3 regions of the Priestia sp. FSL R5-0597 genome follow, and region 1 is predicted to be linked to each of the others. Evidence: riboswitches for the same ligand, from Rfam matches in the RefSeq annotation. Region 1 holds a riboswitch; each other region holds the start of a gene.
The links. Region 1 has a riboswitch for thiamine pyrophosphate ahead of thiC (phosphomethylpyrimidine synthase ThiC). Riboswitches for the same ligand answer to the same signal wherever they lie in the genome.
Positions count from the first base shown of each region.

Region 2: another riboswitch for thiamine pyrophosphate. It lies ahead of tenA (thiaminase II); the one in region 1 lies ahead of thiC (phosphomethylpyrimidine synthase ThiC).
Region 3: another riboswitch for thiamine pyrophosphate. It lies ahead of MKX72_RS04510 (acetylornithine deacetylase); the one in region 1 lies ahead of thiC (phosphomethylpyrimidine synthase ThiC).

Region 1 covers NZ_JBBOUZ010000001.1:419,551-426,079, forward strand. Annotated here, with positions in the region: gene MKX72_RS02270 (spore germination protein) at 1-13, shown strand, start outside; gene MKX72_RS02275 (GerAB/ArcD/ProY family transporter) at 6-1,097, shown strand; gene MKX72_RS02280 (Ger(x)C family spore germination protein) at 1,087-2,199, shown strand; gene MKX72_RS02285 (VanZ family protein) at 2,397-2,852, shown strand; gene thiC (phosphomethylpyrimidine synthase ThiC) at 3,020-4,789, opposite strand; TPP riboswitch at 4,904-5,018, opposite strand; gene MKX72_RS02295 (hypothetical protein) at 5,100-5,390, opposite strand; gene MKX72_RS02300 (undecaprenyl-diphosphate phosphatase) at 5,849-6,529, shown strand, end outside.
Region 2 covers NZ_JBBOUZ010000001.1:2,103,766-2,110,294, forward strand. Annotated here, with positions in the region: gene MKX72_RS10710 (SDR family NAD(P)-dependent oxidoreductase) at 1-611, shown strand, start outside; gene MKX72_RS10715 (ArsR/SmtB family transcription factor) at 624-926, shown strand; gene MKX72_RS10720 (aldehyde dehydrogenase) at 940-2,340, shown strand; gene tenA (thiaminase II) at 2,368-3,057, opposite strand; TPP riboswitch at 3,153-3,251, opposite strand; gene MKX72_RS10730 (TspO/MBR family protein) at 3,478-4,224, shown strand; gene MKX72_RS10735 (hypothetical protein) at 4,526-4,708, shown strand; gene MKX72_RS10740 (sodium-dependent transporter) at 4,885-6,219, shown strand; gene MKX72_RS10745 (cell wall hydrolase) at 6,249-6,529, opposite strand, start outside.
Region 3 covers NZ_JBBOUZ010000001.1:868,945-875,473, reverse strand. Annotated here, with positions in the region: gene hxlA (3-hexulose-6-phosphate synthase) at 1-300, shown strand, start outside; gene hxlB (6-phospho-3-hexuloisomerase) at 311-868, shown strand; gene MKX72_RS04535 (ferredoxin) at 982-1,227, opposite strand; gene MKX72_RS04530 (ABC transporter substrate-binding protein) at 1,314-2,324, opposite strand; gene MKX72_RS04525 (ABC transporter permease) at 2,321-3,064, opposite strand; gene MKX72_RS04520 (ABC transporter ATP-binding protein) at 3,061-3,825, opposite strand; gene tenA (thiaminase II) at 3,818-4,489, opposite strand; gene MKX72_RS04510 (acetylornithine deacetylase) at 4,495-5,772, opposite strand; TPP riboswitch at 5,887-5,989, opposite strand; gene MKX72_RS04505 (MupG family TIM beta-alpha barrel fold protein) at 6,212-6,529, opposite strand, start outside.

The DNA.
Region 1 (6,529 bases):
TTCAAATGAATAAAAATAGTATTTCAGCCAGTCAGCTGTTCTTTATCATCTTACAAACTCAAATTGGGATTGGTGTTTTAGGGTTACCTTATAACTTATTTAAAACGGCGCATACGGACGGCTGGATTTCCATGTTAATGAGCGGTTGTATTATTCAAGTCATTACATTATTCCACTGGGGATTAACGCATCGTTTGCCAGGTTTAACGCTGTATCAGATGACTAGCAAGCTGCTTGGTAAGTGGTTAGGTAATTTTTTGAATATAGGATATGTGTTTTATTACATTATTGTCTCAAGTGTCATTACGGTTTTATATGTAAACGTGTTAAAGCGCTGGCTTTATCACTTGACGCCAGCTTATGTTCTTGTCTTTTTATTAGTTGTTATTGCGTTATATTTTGCAAAAGAGAATGTACGCAATATAGGGCGTTTTTTTACTATTGTATCTGTATTTTTAATTATTTTGGTATTATTGGTGTCAAATGCTTATAAAGAGGCCGATGTCCGGTATCTATTTCCGATTGGGCACAGCGGTATTCAAAATATTTTGCTGGCGTCAAAAGAAGGAAGTATCTCAATGTTAGGTTTTGAAGCTATTTTAATTTTAGCACCGTTTGTAAAAGCAAAGTCTACGACGACTTTAAAAATGGTCATGCTTAGTAATTGTATCGTTACGATTTTATATGTGTATATTATCATTGCTTGTTATATGTTTTTTAGCCCAGATGAAATTTTAATTGTACCAGAACCGGTTTTATATATTTTGAAGGCGACGCAAAACTCAGTTATCGAACGAATCGATTTGGTTTTTATTACTTTTTGGATCATTTCTGTTATTACGTCCCTTATTATATATGTATATATTTCAAGTGTAGGCATGCAGGAAATCTTCAAAAAGAAAACTCACCGTCCATTTGTTCCAATTGTATTGATATTTGTAACAGGTCTTTCCATTTATTTTTCAAAAACGGATCAGCTTGTCGCAGCTTTGTCTCAAACAACTAATTATTTAATTTACGTATTCATTTTCTGTATTCCTATCTGTTTGCTATTATTGTCATGGATTAGAAAAGGAACTGTAAAAAATGAAGGATAAACTGATCAAGATAATGAGCATATGTTTAGTTTTAAGTTTTCTAACGGGGTGCTGGGATCAAAAAATGTTAAAAGATACGATGTTTTTGTCTACGGTAGCTTATGAAAAAAAGAAAGGAAATAAGGTGCTTTCTACTATTGCTATCCGCTCATATACGTCTAAAGAAGGGACTTTAGTAAATAAAACTTATCATGTAGCAGGGGATTCACCTCGAGATGATCGAACAAAAATCAACCAGCAGGTTTCTGGAATTGTTATGTCTGCCAAAAAGAGAATAATCTTATTTGAAGATCGATTAGCTAAAGAAGGTATACTAGAATTATCAGACGTCTTATATCGCACACCGGAAAGTCCTCTAACGGCTAAGTATGTCATTGTAGAAGGGAAACCGAGTACGATAGTTGAGCTACAGCAAGTAGGAGAAGAGCTAATTGGAGAATATTTAGACGGAGTTGTCCATACGGCTGAAGTCAATTCCTTAGTGCCAATTGAAACTCTTCAGTCACTTTGTACCGTGTTGTTTGATGAAGGAAAAGGGCTAGCTCTTCCTTATATGAAATTAAATACTGAAAATAAGACCGTTGATGTAATCGGTACAGCTTTGTTTAATGAAGATAAATTTTCAGGTATTACATTAAATTCCGATGAATCTAAGGCGCTTCTTTTATTAGGAAATCAAAAAGACAAATATATGATTATGAGTCACAAAATTACCATACATGATCAACAGTATGTAGTATCGTATGATGTGTCAGATGCTAAAGCAAAAATGCACGTTAAACCTGATGCGGTGCACGGAGCAAAAGTAATCATACCGCTAAATATAAAAGTAAGTATTAATGAATTTACTAAAAATGAAATGTCATCTCCTGCATTAACAAAAAACGTACAGAAAGAAATTGAAAAGATTCTACAAAAGAAAGCTGAAAAAGTAGTTGAAAAGCTGCAAAAAGCTAACTGTGATTTTCTTGAAATAGGAAGAGAAGTAGCTGCTTATCATCCGAGTATATGGAAAAGGCTTAAATGGAGACAGGACTATAAAAACATCTCGATTAATCCGAAAGTACAAGTGGAAATTATCCATCGTGGAGTTATTAATTAACAAAAGTCATGCGAAAAGCGTGGCTTTTTTAATTGAAAAAATTTTAGTTTACAAAATAACAAAAAGGGAATTGTATTTATTTATTGATGTGATAGGATAAAAAAGCATATAAATGCATTCACTACGAATGAAAGCAGTGGACGGGTACATATAGATAATAATAAATGGTTTTGGGAGTCAAAGAAGGTGATGTTGAAGTGAATGTAAGCATCAGGTCAATTGTTAAAAAAGTCATGTTCACTCTATTTATTGCGTATACGGCAGTGGTCATTTATGCTACTCTCATACGGGAAAACGAACATGTTTACGGAAAAGCAATGAACTTGGATTTATTTAGTACAATCCGTCTGATGTGGGACAGCGGTAATATAATGCTCACTCTGACAAATATACTGGGAAATATCGTGATGTTTGCGCCGCTTGGAATGTTTATTCCGTTGTTTATGAAGTGGTTTGACGGTTTTATTCAAGTCTTTACGACGGGTTTCTTAATCAGTTTTCTGATTGAAATTTTACAGTACAAGCTAACGGAACGAGTATTTGATATTGATGATATCTTTTTGAACACGCTAGGTACATTTATAGGCTGGGTTATTATTAAAATACTATATTGGATTAAGAACATGCTGAAAGCACGTTTCAAAAAAAGATGAAAGGACTTCTTTACGAAGTCCTTTTTGCATCTTGTTGATAGAAACACTTAATGCAGCGTCTTACGGAAGAATGTGAGGATTCAACGATAATGTGCTGACAATTTTGCTGAACAAATAATAACTTTCCTTCAAGCTGCTTAATTTGTTTTTTAAGCTGTTCTACTTCATTATTGATAGATATTTGAACCACTGTTAACAAACTCTTTAGCTTTTTCTTTCATTCCTTCTTTTCTTACTTCGTTTACATCTTTTTCATTTTCTTGAGCCATGTTACGAATATCTTGAGAAATACGCATCGAACAGAATTTAGGTCCACACATTGAACAGAAATGGGCTGTTTTAGCACCTTCAGCGGGAAGTGTTTCATCGTGATATTCTTTTGCGCGCTCTGGATCTAGTGACAGGTTAAATTGATCATTCCATCTAAATTCAAATCTTGCTTTAGACAGAGCATTATCGCGTTTTTGTGCTCCTGGATGGCCTTTTGCTAGGTCAGCAGCATGCGCAGCAATTTTATAGGTGATAACGCCTTCGCGAACGTCTTCTTTATTCGGGAGTCCTAAATGTTCTTTTGGCGTTACGTAGCAAAGCATAGCTGTCCCAAACCAGCCAATCATTGCAGCACCAATACCTGATGTAATATGGTCATAGCCTGGAGCGATGTCGGTTGTAAGCGGTCCAAGAGTATAGAAGGGAGCTTCCTGGCATATTTCCATTTGTTTATCTACGTTTTCTTTGATGAGATGCATTGGAACATGTCCAGGACCTTCAATCATAACTTGAACATCGTGTTTCCAAGCAATTTTAGTTAATTCACCAAGCGTTTCTAATTCACCGAACTGTGCCTCATCATTAGCATCTGCAATGGAACCAGAACGTAGCCCATCGCCAAGCGAAATAGCAATATCGTATGCTTTACAGATTTCACAGATTTCTTCAAAGCGAGTATATAAAAAGTTCTCTTCATGATGAGCTAAACACCACTGCGCCAAGATGGATCCTCCGCGTGAAACAATACCTGTCGTACGTTTCGCTGTCAGAGGAATATAACGTAAAAGAACACCTGCGTGAATAGTAAAGTAATCAACACCTTGTTCTGCTTGTTCAATTAATGTATCGCGGTATGCTTCCCACGTTAGATCTTCTGCTACGCCTTTTACTTTTTCAAGCGCTTGGTAAATAGGAACGGTCCCTACAGGAACAGGCGAGTTGCGGATAATCCATTCGCGTGTTGTGTGAATATCCTTTCCTGTTGATAGATCCATAATTGTATCGGCTCCCCAACGCGTTGCCCATGTCATTTTTTCTACTTCATCTTCAATAGCTGAACGAATAGCTGAATTTCCGATATTAGCATTAATTTTCACATGGAATTTGCGGCCGATAATCATCGGTTCGCTCTCAGGGTGATTGATATTATTAGGGATAATTGCACGTCCTCTTGCTACTTCTTCACGCACAACTTCAGGATTCATCTGTTCACGAATAGCGATAAATTCCATTTCGGGCGTGATAATTCCTTTTTTCGCATAGTGCATTTGCGTTACATTTTGATTTTTTTTCGCGCGCAAAGGTAAACGTTTAGTGATAAAGCGATCGTACTGATCTCTTGGATCACCGTCATAATAACCGTTATCCTGTGGCTGAACCGTACGGCCTTGATATGTTTCTACATCGTTTCGTTCTGCAATCCACTTTTCGCGCAGAGCCGGTAATCCTTTTTGTAAATTAATTTCATAAGAGGGATCTGTATAAACACCGCTCGTGTCGTATACACGTACGGGACTATTTTCTTCTTCACCAAAAGACCCTGTAGTAGGAGACTGATGAATTTCACGCATAGGTACTTTAAGGTCTTGTCTGGATCCTTGGACATATACTTTGTGACTGTTTGGAAAAGGCTTTTTCATAGAAACTGATACATTTTGTTTTGACATTACATATTCCTCCGGTTTCGCATAAAGTGTAGCTATACCGAACCATAAAAAAAATCGGGTTCTGTGATAGACAGAACCCGATGGAATAGGCAAAAAAAGAATAAACATATACTATTCTTTTCAAGACTACTTCCCTCCGCTGGTATAACCCAAATCAGGTTCAAAGGGTTAAAGAGTTTTATTGCACTCTTCTCTCAGTCTGAGCTATCAGACACCCCTAGTAGAAATAACATTCAAATTATTCAATTTACGGCTTAAGTTTACCATCATTCGGTAAAAAATCAACCCTTAAATAAAAAAAGCTAGACAATTAGCGTTGTCTAGCAGCATCGATTGCAATCACAATAGCTGTAATAATATGCATGATAAATCCCAAAAATGGAATCCAAGCAACCAGTGAGGTAACAAGCCCTAGTATGTTTCCATAAGCAGATAACCCTCGTCTATTAGCTAAAATGAGTGTGATAGCATGAAGAATAAATCCAATAAAAAGAGGAGTATAGCTAAAGCCCATAACAATCCCCGCGCCAATTAAAGGAATTCCCAGCAAGGCTTCATACCCAGCAGTGACCCATTTCATTGTACGTACATTTCCATTCATAGTAAAAAGCCTCCTAAAAAAGATACTACTATATACGAGAAAAGAGAGAAAAAAGTTTCAAATTACTTAGGGGATATGTCGTATAAGTCAGCCCTATTGGATTAAAATGATAGATGACAGTAAAGGGGGATGGAAAAAACATAATGATTTAGTCATTTTTTCACACTAAAGAAAAATAGTCTAGATGATTCATTTTTAGCTAAGGGACCAGAATTTATACTGAACATAGTGACTGCTTTTTAAAATAAATAAAAGCTGATATCGTGTTTTTTGGTTGTAGCATGTAAGCTTTTTATTACAAATTATTAAAGATTCTTATCTTTTTGCAAATACACATTGTATTTCATAGTTTTAACAATTATGATAAAAAAGCAAGTGTCAAAATAGGAAAATAGTTGAGCATGTAAAACGAAGCGATAAGCTTATTAATTTGAAAGAAAGGCAAGGTACATAGCTTTATGTGGGAAATTATTGTAGCAATCATTTTAGGGATTGTAGAAGGTTTAACAGAGTTTGCTCCCGTTTCGTCAACTGGGCATATGATTATTGTGGATGACCTGTGGTTAAATTCAAAAGAATTATTTTCATCTCCAGTAGCTAATACATTTAAGATTGTTATTCAGCTAGGGTCGATCTTAGCAGTAGTTGTTATTTTTAAAGATCGTTTTATTAATTTATTAGGATTAGGAAAAAAACCAGCTGCTGCAATTGGACCGACAAATCGCTTAAATTTAATGCAGGTAATTGTTGGTTTGTTACCCGCAGGAGTGTTAGGCCTTTTGTTTGATGATTACATTGATGAACATTTGTTTTCTTTAAATACGGTGCTAATTGGCTTAGTGGTCGGAGCTGTATTAATGATTCTAGCAGATTTGTTTGGACCTAAACGTCCGCGTGTAGAGACGGTGGACCAAATGTCTTATGGACAAGCACTAGGTATAGGACTGTTTCAATGTATTGCTCTTTGGCCAGGTTTTTCTCGTTCAGGCTCAACGATTTCAGGAGGGGTTCTTCTTGGAATGAGCCATAAGGCAGCCGCAGATTTTACATTTATTATGGCAGTGCCAATTATGGCAGGAGCAAGTGGACTTTCATTGGTTAAAAACTGGCAGTATTTCACATCAGATGCACTACCGTTT
Region 2 (6,529 bases), 1.7 Mb from region 1:
CGGTTTTAAAGGATTTATCAAGAGAAGAAGAGATACAGTCACTGTATGAAGAACTTAAAAATAAAGAAATGCACGTTGATTATTTAGTGAACAATGCAGGTTTTGGACTATACGGTAAATTTATTGAAACAGCTTTAGATGAAGAGTTAAACATGATTGACTTAAATATCCGAGCATTAACTCATTTAACAAAATTATTTTTACCCGATATGGTCAAAAGAAATCACGGGAAAATTTTAAACATTGCGTCCGTTGCTGCATTTATGCCGGGTCCGCTTATGACGGTGTATTACGCAACAAAAGCGTACGTATTATCTTTCACAGAGGCCCTTGAAAATGAATTAAGAGGTACCAATGTAACGGTAAGTGCTCTATGCCCGGGTCCAACTAAAACGGGTTTTAGCGACCGGGCTCAGCTGAGCAATTCCAAGCTTTTTCAAAGCGGTGCAATGGATGTAGAAGCAGTTGCTAAAGCGGGCTATAAAAAATTTATGAAAGGGCAGACGGTTATCGTACCAGGAGTACAGTTTCGTCTCGCCACCTTCATCCCGCGCTTTGTACCAAGAAAGTGGCTTTCATCCGTTGTCCGCAGAACACAAGAAATTAAATAAAGGAGAATATTTATGAGTGAAAAAGCAGTGGAGTTATTTCGTGCCAGCATTCCTATTTTTCAGGCTCTAAGTGATTCAGCAAGACAAGATATTATTTTGCTGCTCGCGGAAAAAGAGCCTTTAACCGTTAATGAAATTGCAAACGAGTCTACTTTATCACGACCGGCAATTTCTCATCATTTAAAAATTTTACGTGATCAAAAGCTTGTGCAAATTGAGCAAAAAGGAACGCAGAGATATTATTCATTGGCTTTAAACGAGGCAGTTGAGCTATTAAAAAGCTTGCTTGCTACAGTTGAAGCTGAATGTTTATAGGGAGATGAAAGAGATGAACCACGAGCAATTCTATATCACAGATGAAACGGTCATTGAACATATTGTCTCTACACAAAAGCAGTATTTCTATGCACAAAAGACAAAGAGCATCAGCAGCCGCATTCAAGCGCTGAATAAGCTCAGAGACGCAGTAAAACAAAACGAGCAGAGAATTATGGATGCTTTAAAACAAGACTTGAATAAATCTGAAGTAGAGGCGTACACGTCGGAAATTGGGATTTTACTAGAGGAAATTCGGTTTACGCTTAAGCATTTAGCAAAATGGATGAAGCCTAAAAAAGTAAAAACCGCTTTAACACACGTGGGCTCTAAAGGGAAAATTGTGCCTGAACCGTATGGAGTCGCGTTAATTATTGCTCCGTGGAATTATCCGTTTCAATTAGCGCTGTCTCCTTTAGTAGGAGCGATTGCCGCTGGAAACACGGCGATTATAAAGCCTTCTGAATTAACGCCTAGCGTATCTCGGGTTATACAAGAATTACTAGCTGAGGCTTTTGATCCCGCATTTGTGACGGTGATTGAAGGCGCTGTAGACACGACGAGCCTGCTTTTAAAACAGCCCCACGATTATATTTTCTTTACGGGAAGTGTAAATGTAGGGAAAATTATTATGCAAGAAGCAGGGAAGCAGCTTATTCCCGTCACGCTGGAGCTAGGAGGAAAAAGTCCGTGCATTGTACATGAAGATGCAAACCTAGATCTTGCAGCGAAGCGAATTATGTTTGGCAAAGGAATGAATGCAGGCCAAACGTGCGTTGCTCCCGATTATTTGCTCGTGCATAAAAAGGTAAAAGCGCAGCTAGTGGAGAAACTTCGCGAAGCGATTTATCAATTTTACGGTAGTAATCCGCTTGAAAGTGAGCGCTACGGCCGTATTGTCAGTGAGCGCCATTTTATTCGGCTAGTTGAGTTTTTAAAAGACGGAAACGCTATAGTTGGAGGCGGGTATAATAAAAGTACGCTCACAATAGAACCTACGGTGTTAAGTGAAGTAAGCTGGACATCAGACGTTATGCAAGAAGAAATTTTTGGGCCTATTCTTCCTATGATTGAATACGAAACGCTAGACGAAGTTATTCATAAAGTTCAAGAAAAAGCTAAGCCGTTAGCTCTTTACTTGTTTACGGAAAGTGCAAATGTACAAAATGTCATAACGGAGCGTCTTTCATTTGGAGGAGGCTGTATAAATGATACGCTTATGCATATCGCTACGCCATATTTACCCTTTGGCGGAGTTGGAGAAAGCGGTACGGGCCAATATCATGGAAAAGACAGCTTTCAGACATTTTCTCATTTTAAAAGCATGCTGTCTCAAACAACGAAGTTTGATTTGTCATTCCGCTATCCTTCAGAGAAACAAAACTTGAAAATGATTAAAAAATTATTGAAATAAAAAGCCTCCTGATAGGAGGCTTTTTCGTTATTTTGAAAGTGAAAGCTGAGAAAGCGGCCATTTTTCTTGTGTATACGCCATTTCCCAAAATAAATACTCCAGCTCACAGCTTTTGATAAAGTGATCTTTCATACGATTACGTTCTTCTTCAGTCGCTTGTTCGGCGAGTTCATCAAGCTTGTTACAAAACCATTGTGTTGTGCCATTCATTTCTTCATTATTATAAAACTGAATCCATTCATAAAAAGGATGAGAAGGAGATGGATTTACTTGTTCTGTAATGCGCTGGCCAATTTCAACGTACGTCCACGGACATGGAAGAAGCACGGCAATGATTTCCGCTAAGCTGCCTGTATGCGCAACGCTTGTCATATGGTTAATGTAGTGGCTGGCCGTTGGTGAAAGAGCCTCAGTGTGGAGGTCTTCATAGCGTACGCCTGCTACTTCACAAAAATTATTATGAGGGTGTACTTCACTATGTAATACCGTAGAAATGCCGGCATTAAAGGCTTCCATTTCGGTACGCGTGCGGCATTTTGTTAAAGCAGCGCCGTAAATGCGGACAAATGCTGTTAAGTATTCGTAGTCTTGAGAAACGTAGTGAATAAGCGCCTCTTTTGGCACGTCTCCTTCAGCAATTCCTTTAATAAAAGGGTGGTTAAAAATGGCTTCGTAAATATAGTTTGCTTCTTGTCTTAATTGAGATGAAAATGACATCAAAATCCTCCTTTAATATGAGGAAGTCACAAACAAGCACATAAAGGAAATAAAAAACACTCCGTTTATAAACGGAGTGGCAAAGGACAGTACAAAACTGAACATTGCCACTTTCCTACGCTGGTATGAGCCAGATCAGGTTCAAAGGGATCAAGAAAACTTGTCTCAGCCGGTCGGCACCCCTAGTGGACTTCCTATTAGTCTATGTTTAACTTACCATATATTCTGAAAAATAGAAAGCGTTATGGAAAATTGTTCCCTAACGGTTTTTATCTCTTAAAGAGGTAGCTTCTTGAAGCTATTTTTAATCATTTTTGTTTAAAAATGCATATTTTTAGGGAAGAAGAGGTATTAATGAAGGGAAGAGCCGTTTTCGTCTCCGAAACATTCCCATATAAATAGAAGAAAGGAGAGAACAAAATGGCAAAATTTCGTTTGTATGCTGTATTAAATGCAGTAGGCTTGGCTATTACACTTCTTGTGAATTATTTAGCAAATGCGATTCCAATAGGAGGCAAAACAACGGCAGAGGCTTCTGCGCAAGTTCCTACGTTGTTTACACCAGCCGGTTATGCCTTTGCTATCTGGGGCGTTATTTATTTGTTATTAACCATTTGGGTTATACGCCAATTTTTTGCAAGAGAAGATCAAAAAGAAATATATGCACGTATAGGCATTTGGTTTTTTCTAAACTGTTTGTTAAATAGTGCGTGGATCTTTATTTTCCAAAACGATTACTATAAGTTATCCCTTTTAGTTATGCTCTTTATTTTAGGCACATTAATGATTGTATATTCCATTATTCAGCATTCTCGGATGACGACATGGTTTATGCGTCTGCCGATTTCGCTTTATCTTGGATGGATTTCTGTTGCGACTATTGTTAATGTATTTGTCGTATTTCAAGCAAATGGAATACAGCACTTGCTTGGCCTAAATGAATTAGCATGGACGATTATTATGCTGCTGGTAGGGGCTGCGCTGGGCATTATGTTTACATTAAAAAACCGAGACGCTGTTTATCCGCTTGTTTTTATTTGGGCTTATATTGCCATTGCGGTGAAACAAAGTGGAAATCAGCCAATTGTCATTACTGTTATCATCTCGATTGTTTTATTAGCAATTGCTATTATTGTGGGACTGATTAAACGCTATAGACGTTTTTAAAAAGAAGCTCTAGCTTTTGTAAGCTAGAGCTTTTTATGATGCTCTTTTGATTGTAAAAAAGCAGCTGTAAAAGCAATTAAGCTAATTAAAATACCAAAAGGAACAACAATTGGTACGAATGATAAAATAAATGTCATAAGCGTAACCTCCATGTTGCATCGGTGCATAATGAAAAATTCAACTTTTTAAATTGAAGTTCCGCTATTATAGTATGCTAGGCTTTATGTTTGGAGCCTATATGTTTAGAAATAAACGAAAAAGGCAACATACGTTACATATAGTTTATATAGGAGGAGTTAAAATGGAAACATATTTAGTGGCTTACACAGATAAAGACGATATGGAATATAAACAAGTGACGTGCGAGAGTTATGAAGATGCAGAGCGTACGGTTCTTCGTTTAGAGAGAGAAGGGCATATGCATATTGAAGAAATATCAAATCAAGAAGCCTACCGTGGAGACGAATCATCGTACAGAGAATAATTTTTGAATAGAAACATCAAACTCAAAATGAAGAGGCAGCTGCTTCTTCATTTTTTCTATTCTATATAGATATCGTTTTATAGAAAAAAGTAAAACGGGAATGATTTTCTTCTGCATTTATGGTACAGTACTAATCAGGTGAGTTTTGAGTTTAGAAGAGGAGAGAGTAACATTATATGAGTAAAGGAAATCAGTGGTCTTCACGCCTCGGTTTTATTTTAGCATCTGCTGGGGCAGCAATTGGTCTAGGAGCGATATGGAAATTTCCATACGTAACCGGAACCAGTGGCGGTGGAGCATTTTTTGCGTTGTTTATTTTATTTACAATTTTTATGGGATTGCCGCTTCTGTTGGCAGAATTTATCATTGGAAGACATACGGGAAAAGAAGCGATTAGTGCTTATAAGGCAATTGCTCCAAAATCCGCTTGGGTATGGATTGGCAGGCTGGGAGTACTAAGCTGTGTCGTTTTGCTTTCCTTTTACAGCGTCGTTGGCGGCTGGGTGATTTTATATACGATTATGAGTGTAACCGGTATGCTAAGCGGAAAAGAGTACGGCGCGTTGTTCAATGCCGTCATTAGCCAACCTTATGTAGTATTAGGTGCACAGGCGCTGTTTTTATTAATTACAGTGTTTGTTATTTCAAAAGGCGTACAAAAAGGAATAGAGCGTGCTAATAAATACATGATGCCGCTGTTATTTATCTGTTTTATCATTATCGTGGTTCGCTCTTTAACATTAGACGGAGCTATGGACGGAGTAAAGTTCTTTTTAAAACCGGATTTTTCAGCCATTACAGGGTCATCTGTTCTCTATGCGCTCGGTCAGTCGTTTTTCTCGCTTTGCGTAGGATTATCCTGCATGGTGACATATAGCTCTTATTTAGGGAAAAAAGTAAGCTTGACGCGTTCAGCTGGCACCATTGCTATTTTGAACTTGTTTGTTTCGCTGCTTGCAGGCTTGGCTATTTTTCCAGCTGTTTTTTCATTCGGATTAAAGCCAACCGAAGGACCTGGACTTTTGTTTGTGGTCTTGCCAACAGTATTTGAGAAAATGCCGTTTGGCACCGTCTTTTTAGCACTGTTTTTAATTTTATTTCTATTTGCTACGCTTACGTCTGCTTTTTCACTGCTGGAAATTATCGTAGCTGCTTTAACCAAAGACGATCAGACAAAACGAACTCGCTACGCTTCTTTAGCAGGGATTCTTGTGTTTGTAGTAGGTATCCCGTCAGCGCTTTCGTTTGGTGTACTAAAACATGTCTCACTTTTTGGCAGAAGTATATTTGACGTAGCTGACTTTTTTGTGAGCAATTTAATGCTGCCTCTTGGAAGTTTAGCCATTGCAATTTTTGTGACATTTAAAATGAAAAAAGAAGCCGTGTATGAAGAGTTTATTTCAGGAAGTACAAAAGGCGCTAAATTATTCAACGCATGGTTCTTTCTAGTTAAATATGTATTACCTATTATTATTATAGCTGTTCTGTTAAGCTTACTTGTTGCATATTAAAAAAAGCACTCATCTGAGTGCTTTTTTGTTTATTTTGCAAAAACGTGATTTCCGATTGTAATCGTAACCTGTTTTTGACGAAGCCATTGATCGCTTGTTTTATCTGGGTTAAAGAAGAATAACGAACCTTTTCCTTGACCTCTAAACGCTAGTGCTTCATTTACAGCTTTTTTTGCTTCAGCATCCGCTGCTTTATTAATTTCACCGTTTTGTACAGGTGTAAACTGTGTACCTTGATAGATGACATCATGAATAGAGTTTGGGAAAGAATCGCTATCCACGCGGTTTAAAACGACTGTTGCTACAGCTA
Region 3 (6,529 bases), 450 kb from region 1:
ATTGGTGTAAAAGATATTAAAGGACGCGCAAAAGAGCTAGACGAATTTGGCGTTGACTATATCTGCGTACACACAGGATACGATCTTCAAGCAGTTGGTCAAAACTCTTTTGAAGATTTAGTAACAATCAAAAGCGTTGTAAAAAATGCAAAAACAGCCGTTGCTGGCGGCATTAAATTAGAATCTTTACCTGAAGTAGTAAAAGCACAGCCTGATCTTGTTATCGTTGGCGGAGGCATCACGAGCCAAGATGATAAAAAATCAGTTGCTTCTCAAATGAAAGAGCTTATTACAAATTAAGGAGCTTTCTATGCAGACGAGCGAACATTTAAAAACGGTTATGAATGAGCTTTTACAAACAACAGCTCTAATCGCTGACGATGAAGCTGAACAGCTTGTAAATGGCATCATCTCATCTAAAAAAGTGTTTGTCACAGGAGCAGGCCGTTCAGGTCTTATGGGCAAGTCGTTTGCTATGCGTATGATGCATATGGGCATTGATGCTTATGTCATTGGAGAAACCGTGACGTCCACTTTCACGCAGGATGATTTATTAATCATCGGATCAGGTTCTGGCGAAACGAAGAGCTTGATTCCTATTGCTCAAAAAGCAAAAGAACTTGGAGGAAAAGTTGGAGTAGTCACGATTTCCCCCGATTCCACGCTTGGCAAGCTGGCTGACTTCATCGTGAAGCTGCCCGGCGCTCCGAAGGATCAAGAACAAAGCAGTTATCAAACCGTACAGCCTATGGCGTCACTGTTTGAACAAACGCTTCTTCTTTTTTACGATGCGCTGATTCTTCGCTTCATGGAGAAGAAAGAACTTGATACTCATACGATGTACGGAAAGCATGCAAATTTAGAGTAGAAAAAGGTCTTGCCTAGGCAAGACCTTTTTTGTTTTGGAACTTTCTATATAACCAAATATTCACTTATCAGATAACTAAATGTACTTTATCATTATTTATTTTTTCAAAAGCCCTATTCGAATTTTGCTGCATCTCCATAAAACGGCTGCTCTGCAACTTTAATCGAGTCTGTTGGACACCCTTCGTACGCTTCCATCATCTCATCTTGCTGATGCTCAGGAACTTCTTTTGTTCCTTCGTTGTTATCTAATACGGCATAAGCAAGACCTTCTGAATCATAATCATAAAGATCTGGCGCACTCCCTCCACATGCTCCGCAAGCAATACATGTTTCCTTCTCTACTATCGTAAAAGCCATAAAAAAACCTCCTTGACCTTTTCACTTTCTCTTTCAGAAAGTTACGTTCAGTATAAGGAGGTTTTTTTAAATTCGTCTTAAATTATTTACTGAGATTCCCCAATATTCTCAAACATCTCATCTACATTTGGCTTTTTCTTAATTAACCCTGACTCTTTTAACCAGTTAACATTTGATTGCCATGATTCTTTCGTTTGACTGCCGAATCCTTGTTCAGACTTCATTTTTGGAAGTAAGATATTCAAACTTTTTGTTTCCACATCTTTTTCAAGCGGGAAGTTTGATTTATCTTGATTATCTAACAAAATTTGAAGTGATTCTTTTGGATGTTTCTCCGTGTATTCATACCCTTTTGTCGCGGCACGCCAAAACGCTTTAATCGTATCAGAATCTTTTGCCCACGTTTGATCCCCTGTAACGGCCACTAGCTCGTAATAAGATGGCACGCCGTAATCTGACGGATCAATGTCAACCGTTTTGTATCCTTTTTTGTGAAGCAATGGTACTTCGTGGTTAATATACGCACCTATTACAGCATCTACTTTTTTGCTAATCAGCGATGAATTTAACTCAAACCCTACGTCTACTAGTTTTACTTTATTCGGATCTCCTCCATCGCTTTTCACCATTTTCTTTAGAACAGATTCACTTAATGGTGTTCCACTGTATCCTACTACTTTTCCTTCTAAATCTTTAGGACGCTTAATACCGCTATCTTTCAATGCCACAACCCGGTTTAGCGGAGATCTTACAATCGCTCCTACCGACTTTACCGGCACATCTTCATTTGCTCGTGCCATTGCTACATCAGGCTGATAGTAAAGGCCGAGCGTGACTTTCCCTGCAGCTGCTAAATTAAGCGAGTCTGTTGGATTAGCAGGAAATTGTACTTTTACATTCAGCCCTTCTTTTTTGAAATATCCTTTTTCTTGTGCAGCGTAAATGAAGCTGTGCACTGCATTTGGATACCAATCAAGCATAATTGTAACGTCTTTTAATTTTTTACTGTCACCAGCTTTATTTTCCTTGTCCTGACCGCAAGCAGCGAGCATCAAAACAAGCAGCAGGCTTAAGCTAATCGCAAACCATTTTTTCATTCTATTTTCCTCCACTTTAATGAACGTTTTTCGAAACCTACTACAATAATAAAAAATAAAATACCAAGCGCGGATAAAATCACAATTGGTGCAAATACACCAGCTGCATCAAACTGTGTCATCATGCGACGACTGAAATATCCTAAGCCTGCTTGCGCACCCAACCATTCCCCAATGGCAGCACCTATTATACTAAAGGTAACCGCTACTTTGAGTCCCGAATAAAAATGAGGCAGTGCAGAAGGAATGTTCAACTTAAAGAAAATATCTTTTTTTGTTGCTCCCATCGTTAACATGAGTTCTTTTAACTCTTTGTTTGTAGAACGAAGCCCGTCAAATGTGCTAACGGTAATGGGAAAAAACGTAATTAATACGGTCACAATCACTTTGCTCCAAATGGAGTAGCCAAACCACAGCACAAATACAGGAGCAATGGCAATGGTCGGAATCATTTGTGACGCAATAATAAGCGGATAAAAAGCACGCTCAATAAGCGGACTCCAATTCATCCACACAGCCAGCAGAACCCCTAGCACAACGGATATTACAAGCCCAATTACGACAATAGATAACGTAGCTGGTAAATGCTTAAACAATAAATCCATTCGCAGCTCCCAAAGCTTCGTTAAAATACCGCTGGGCGTTGGTAAAATAAACGGATAGTTTACAATGCGTGCTCCAATTTCCCAAGCAGCCAGCAAAATGACTACTAAAATCACTGAAGCCCCGTACTTTTTCATGTGTTCACCTTCGATCTTAGCTGTTCAATTAAATAATCTTTCACATCAAGCACTCGCTGTTGATTCAGATCTTTTTGCGTTCGAGGTCTGCTAAGCGGCACTTGAATTTCTTCAAGACAACTTACTGGCTTGTCTGAAAAGATAAAAATGCGATCTGATAAAAAAAGCGCTTCATTGACGTCATGAGTGATAAATAAGATGCTATGCTTACGCTTTTGCCATTGGTCAAGCAGCCATTCCTGCATCGATAAACGTGTGATTGCATCAAGTGCACTAAAAGGCTCATCTAAAAGCAGCACGTTAGAACCGCTTAATACCGTCCGAAGAAAAGAAACGCGCTGCTTCATCCCTCCGGATAAATCACTTGGAAAACGGTTTTCATACCCTTTTAGGCCAAACTCTTCAAGCAGCTGAGACACTTGCTTATGAGCACTTGCTTTTGATACATTGTGAAGCTCAAGAGGCAGTGCTGCATTGTCTAGAATCGTACGCCACGGAAGCAGCAAATCTTGCTGCGGCATATAGCCTACTTTTCCTAGTCGCTTTTCATAAGACTTTCCGTTAATCACGATATCGCCTTCACTCTGCTGTTCAAGACCTGTAATGAGACGAAACAACGTACTTTTCCCAGAGCCGCTCGCTCCAACGATACTGACAAACTCGCCTTCTTTCACGTCTAAGTTTAATGATTTTAAAATCGCTTGATCACCGTTCTTGTACGTAAAACTGACGTTTTGAAAAGATAACACAGACCTATTCATGAATTGGCCACATCGCTTCGTTATAAGCCATATCCCAGAACATATACTCAAAACGCGTCGTATTCAAGAAAATTTCTTCAAGCTTTTCTAATTCCACTTCTGATTTATCTTCAGTAAGTGAGTCAAATAAATTGATACACCATGTCGCCAGTTCTCCAAATTCTTCTGAGCTGTACATTTCAATCCACTCACGGTAAAACTCATTGTTAGCTCCAGGCTTTTCACTAAGTTCTTTTCCTATTTCCCAGTAGCTCCACATACAAGGCAAAAGAGCGGCTACTAATTCAGCTAATGTTCCACTTTGACCAACGTGCAGCATATAGTGCGTGTATGCAAGCGTTGTAGGAGATGGCTGCGCTTTTTCTAATTCTTTTTCGCTGATTTCAAATTTCTTGGCATACTCACGGTGCAGACTCATTTCTTCGTTTAATGTAGAATCTAAAAGGGCTGCAAATTTCCCCATCGTTTGAAGATCGGTAGCTTTCATGGCTCCAATCGCAAATAATTTGGCATAATCAATTAGGTAAAGGTAATCTTGAATCATGTAGAAGCGAAACTTCTCCTTTTCAAGCGTTCCATCTCCCATCCCCTGTACGAAGGGATGATTATGATTTTGACGCCAAATAGGCTGCAGCTTTTCGTATAATCGTTCACTAAATTTCATGATGATCACTCCTTATGCGTATGCAGCCACGTATAAATGAACTGCACTATCACTTTTGTATATTGAACAAGCTGATTAATATCTAATTGTTCGTTCACAGCATGTGCATTTGCTAAATTTCCCGGACCGTAAATAGCGGCGGGAATTCCCGCATCAGCTAGCCATCCCCCGTCTGTTACGCTAGTTGACACATCAATTGGAGGCTTTTTACCTTCCATTTGTTCATGAGTATTTGCAAGCAGCTGCACTCCTGCATGATTTTCATCAATTTCTAATGACGGAAAGATTTCTCCTCTGTCTTCAATCATTGATGTGCCTCCCCATTCAAAGGTTGGCAGATTATCTTTTAACCATGGATCTGCTTTTGCAATAGCTATAATATATTCTTCCACTTCTTTTGATACTTGGTCGTACGATTCATTAGGATAATAGTGAACGGTGATCCACAGCCTGCATTCATCTGCAATAAAAGCAGCATGTCTTCCGCCTTCGATTACTGCTGGATTAATCGTATTTGTCCCTGGCAAAAATCCTGGATAGCTCTTTGTAACAGCCCAGTGACGCTCCAATTCTTGTAGCCCTCCGATCACTTTTGCCATCTTTTCAATAGCGCTTGCGGCTAACAGCCCTCCTCCAGCATGAATCATACTTCGGCGTGTACCGTCATGATAGGTTTTACTGCTTTTTATCGTAATCCATCCCGTGATCACTCCGCCTTGACCTTGAATATGTAAATCACTTGTATCGACTACAAGCGCAAAATCAGCTGTATACCCTTTCTGACAGCATTGCAGCGTACCTGCCTCTCCTACTTCTTCTCCTACAACGGATTCAAAAATCAAGTCTCCTGGCAGCTCGATTCCTGCTTCTGTTAAAAGCTGAACTGCAAATAATGCTCCCGCCAAACCGCCTTTCATATCAGCAACTCCGCGTCCAATTATCATATTGTCTTTCACAACAGCTTCAAACGGATTGGTTTCCCAATTTTCATTTTCTTGTACCTCAGCAACATCCATATGGCCGTTAATAATCAAGCTTTGATAGTCAGCCGATTTTTGTCCTTTTAACGTTCCCACTACGATAGGGTCGTTAGAATATAAGTCCCACATATCAATGGAAAAACCGCAGTTTTTAAGAAAATCCGCTACGTACAGCTGCGCTTCATGAGAATTTCGTGCAGGAGGCGCTAGCGTTTTATACGAAACAAGCGTTGTTAATAACTGGATTAACTCTCCTTTGCGCTCCTCTACCTGTTTGACAAGCAAATCAATTGTTTCTTTCATGTATGACACCTTCCTTTACGCATAAAAAAACACTTCTTTCGCAGGAAAGAAGTGTTTTTGTTTATGTACACAAAATTATTATAACGAGTTCGTAAGGAAATCCCATACAAAACATCCATTACAATACCTCTTTCCTACGCTAGTATTACCTAGTTCAGGTTATAAGGGTTAAGACTTATCGTCTCTCTCAGCTTCGAAAGCACCCCTAGTGGTGTTGTATCTCTATGAAATTAATCTATTATCATATGTTTACCTGTAATAGTTTTATCATAGTAAAGCGTTTTATTCAATAGAAAGGTTCATGATATGGTAATGAAAATAGTTTCCTTTTTAGTAGTAAAAGAAAAAGCACACACCTTTTTCATGCAGTGTGTGCTCTTTCTTTTTGTGACATTACTAGTTAGCTATTGGCTTCTTTAAAAATACACCGTTTTTTCCTTCAGACAGTAATAAGCTCAAGCTTTTGCCCCGGTCTCACTAATGAAAGCAGCTCATGATCTTCTTCTATTACATACCCAATCACATTCACATTAGCATTTGCAGACAAATTCCTTTTAGCTATTTGAACCTCTCCTCTGTAACGTCCGTAGCCATCATTGTCCATTGTAATTGCTCCGATTCTGCGTTCTACTGTATGAAATGGCAGCACTGGTTTTACAGATCGTGTATCAACCAAACGCAGAACGTCTCTTGATACATCCGGACGCACGCTGTACGTTCCCTGTATATGAGGTGAACGAATGCGTAGCGGAATAAT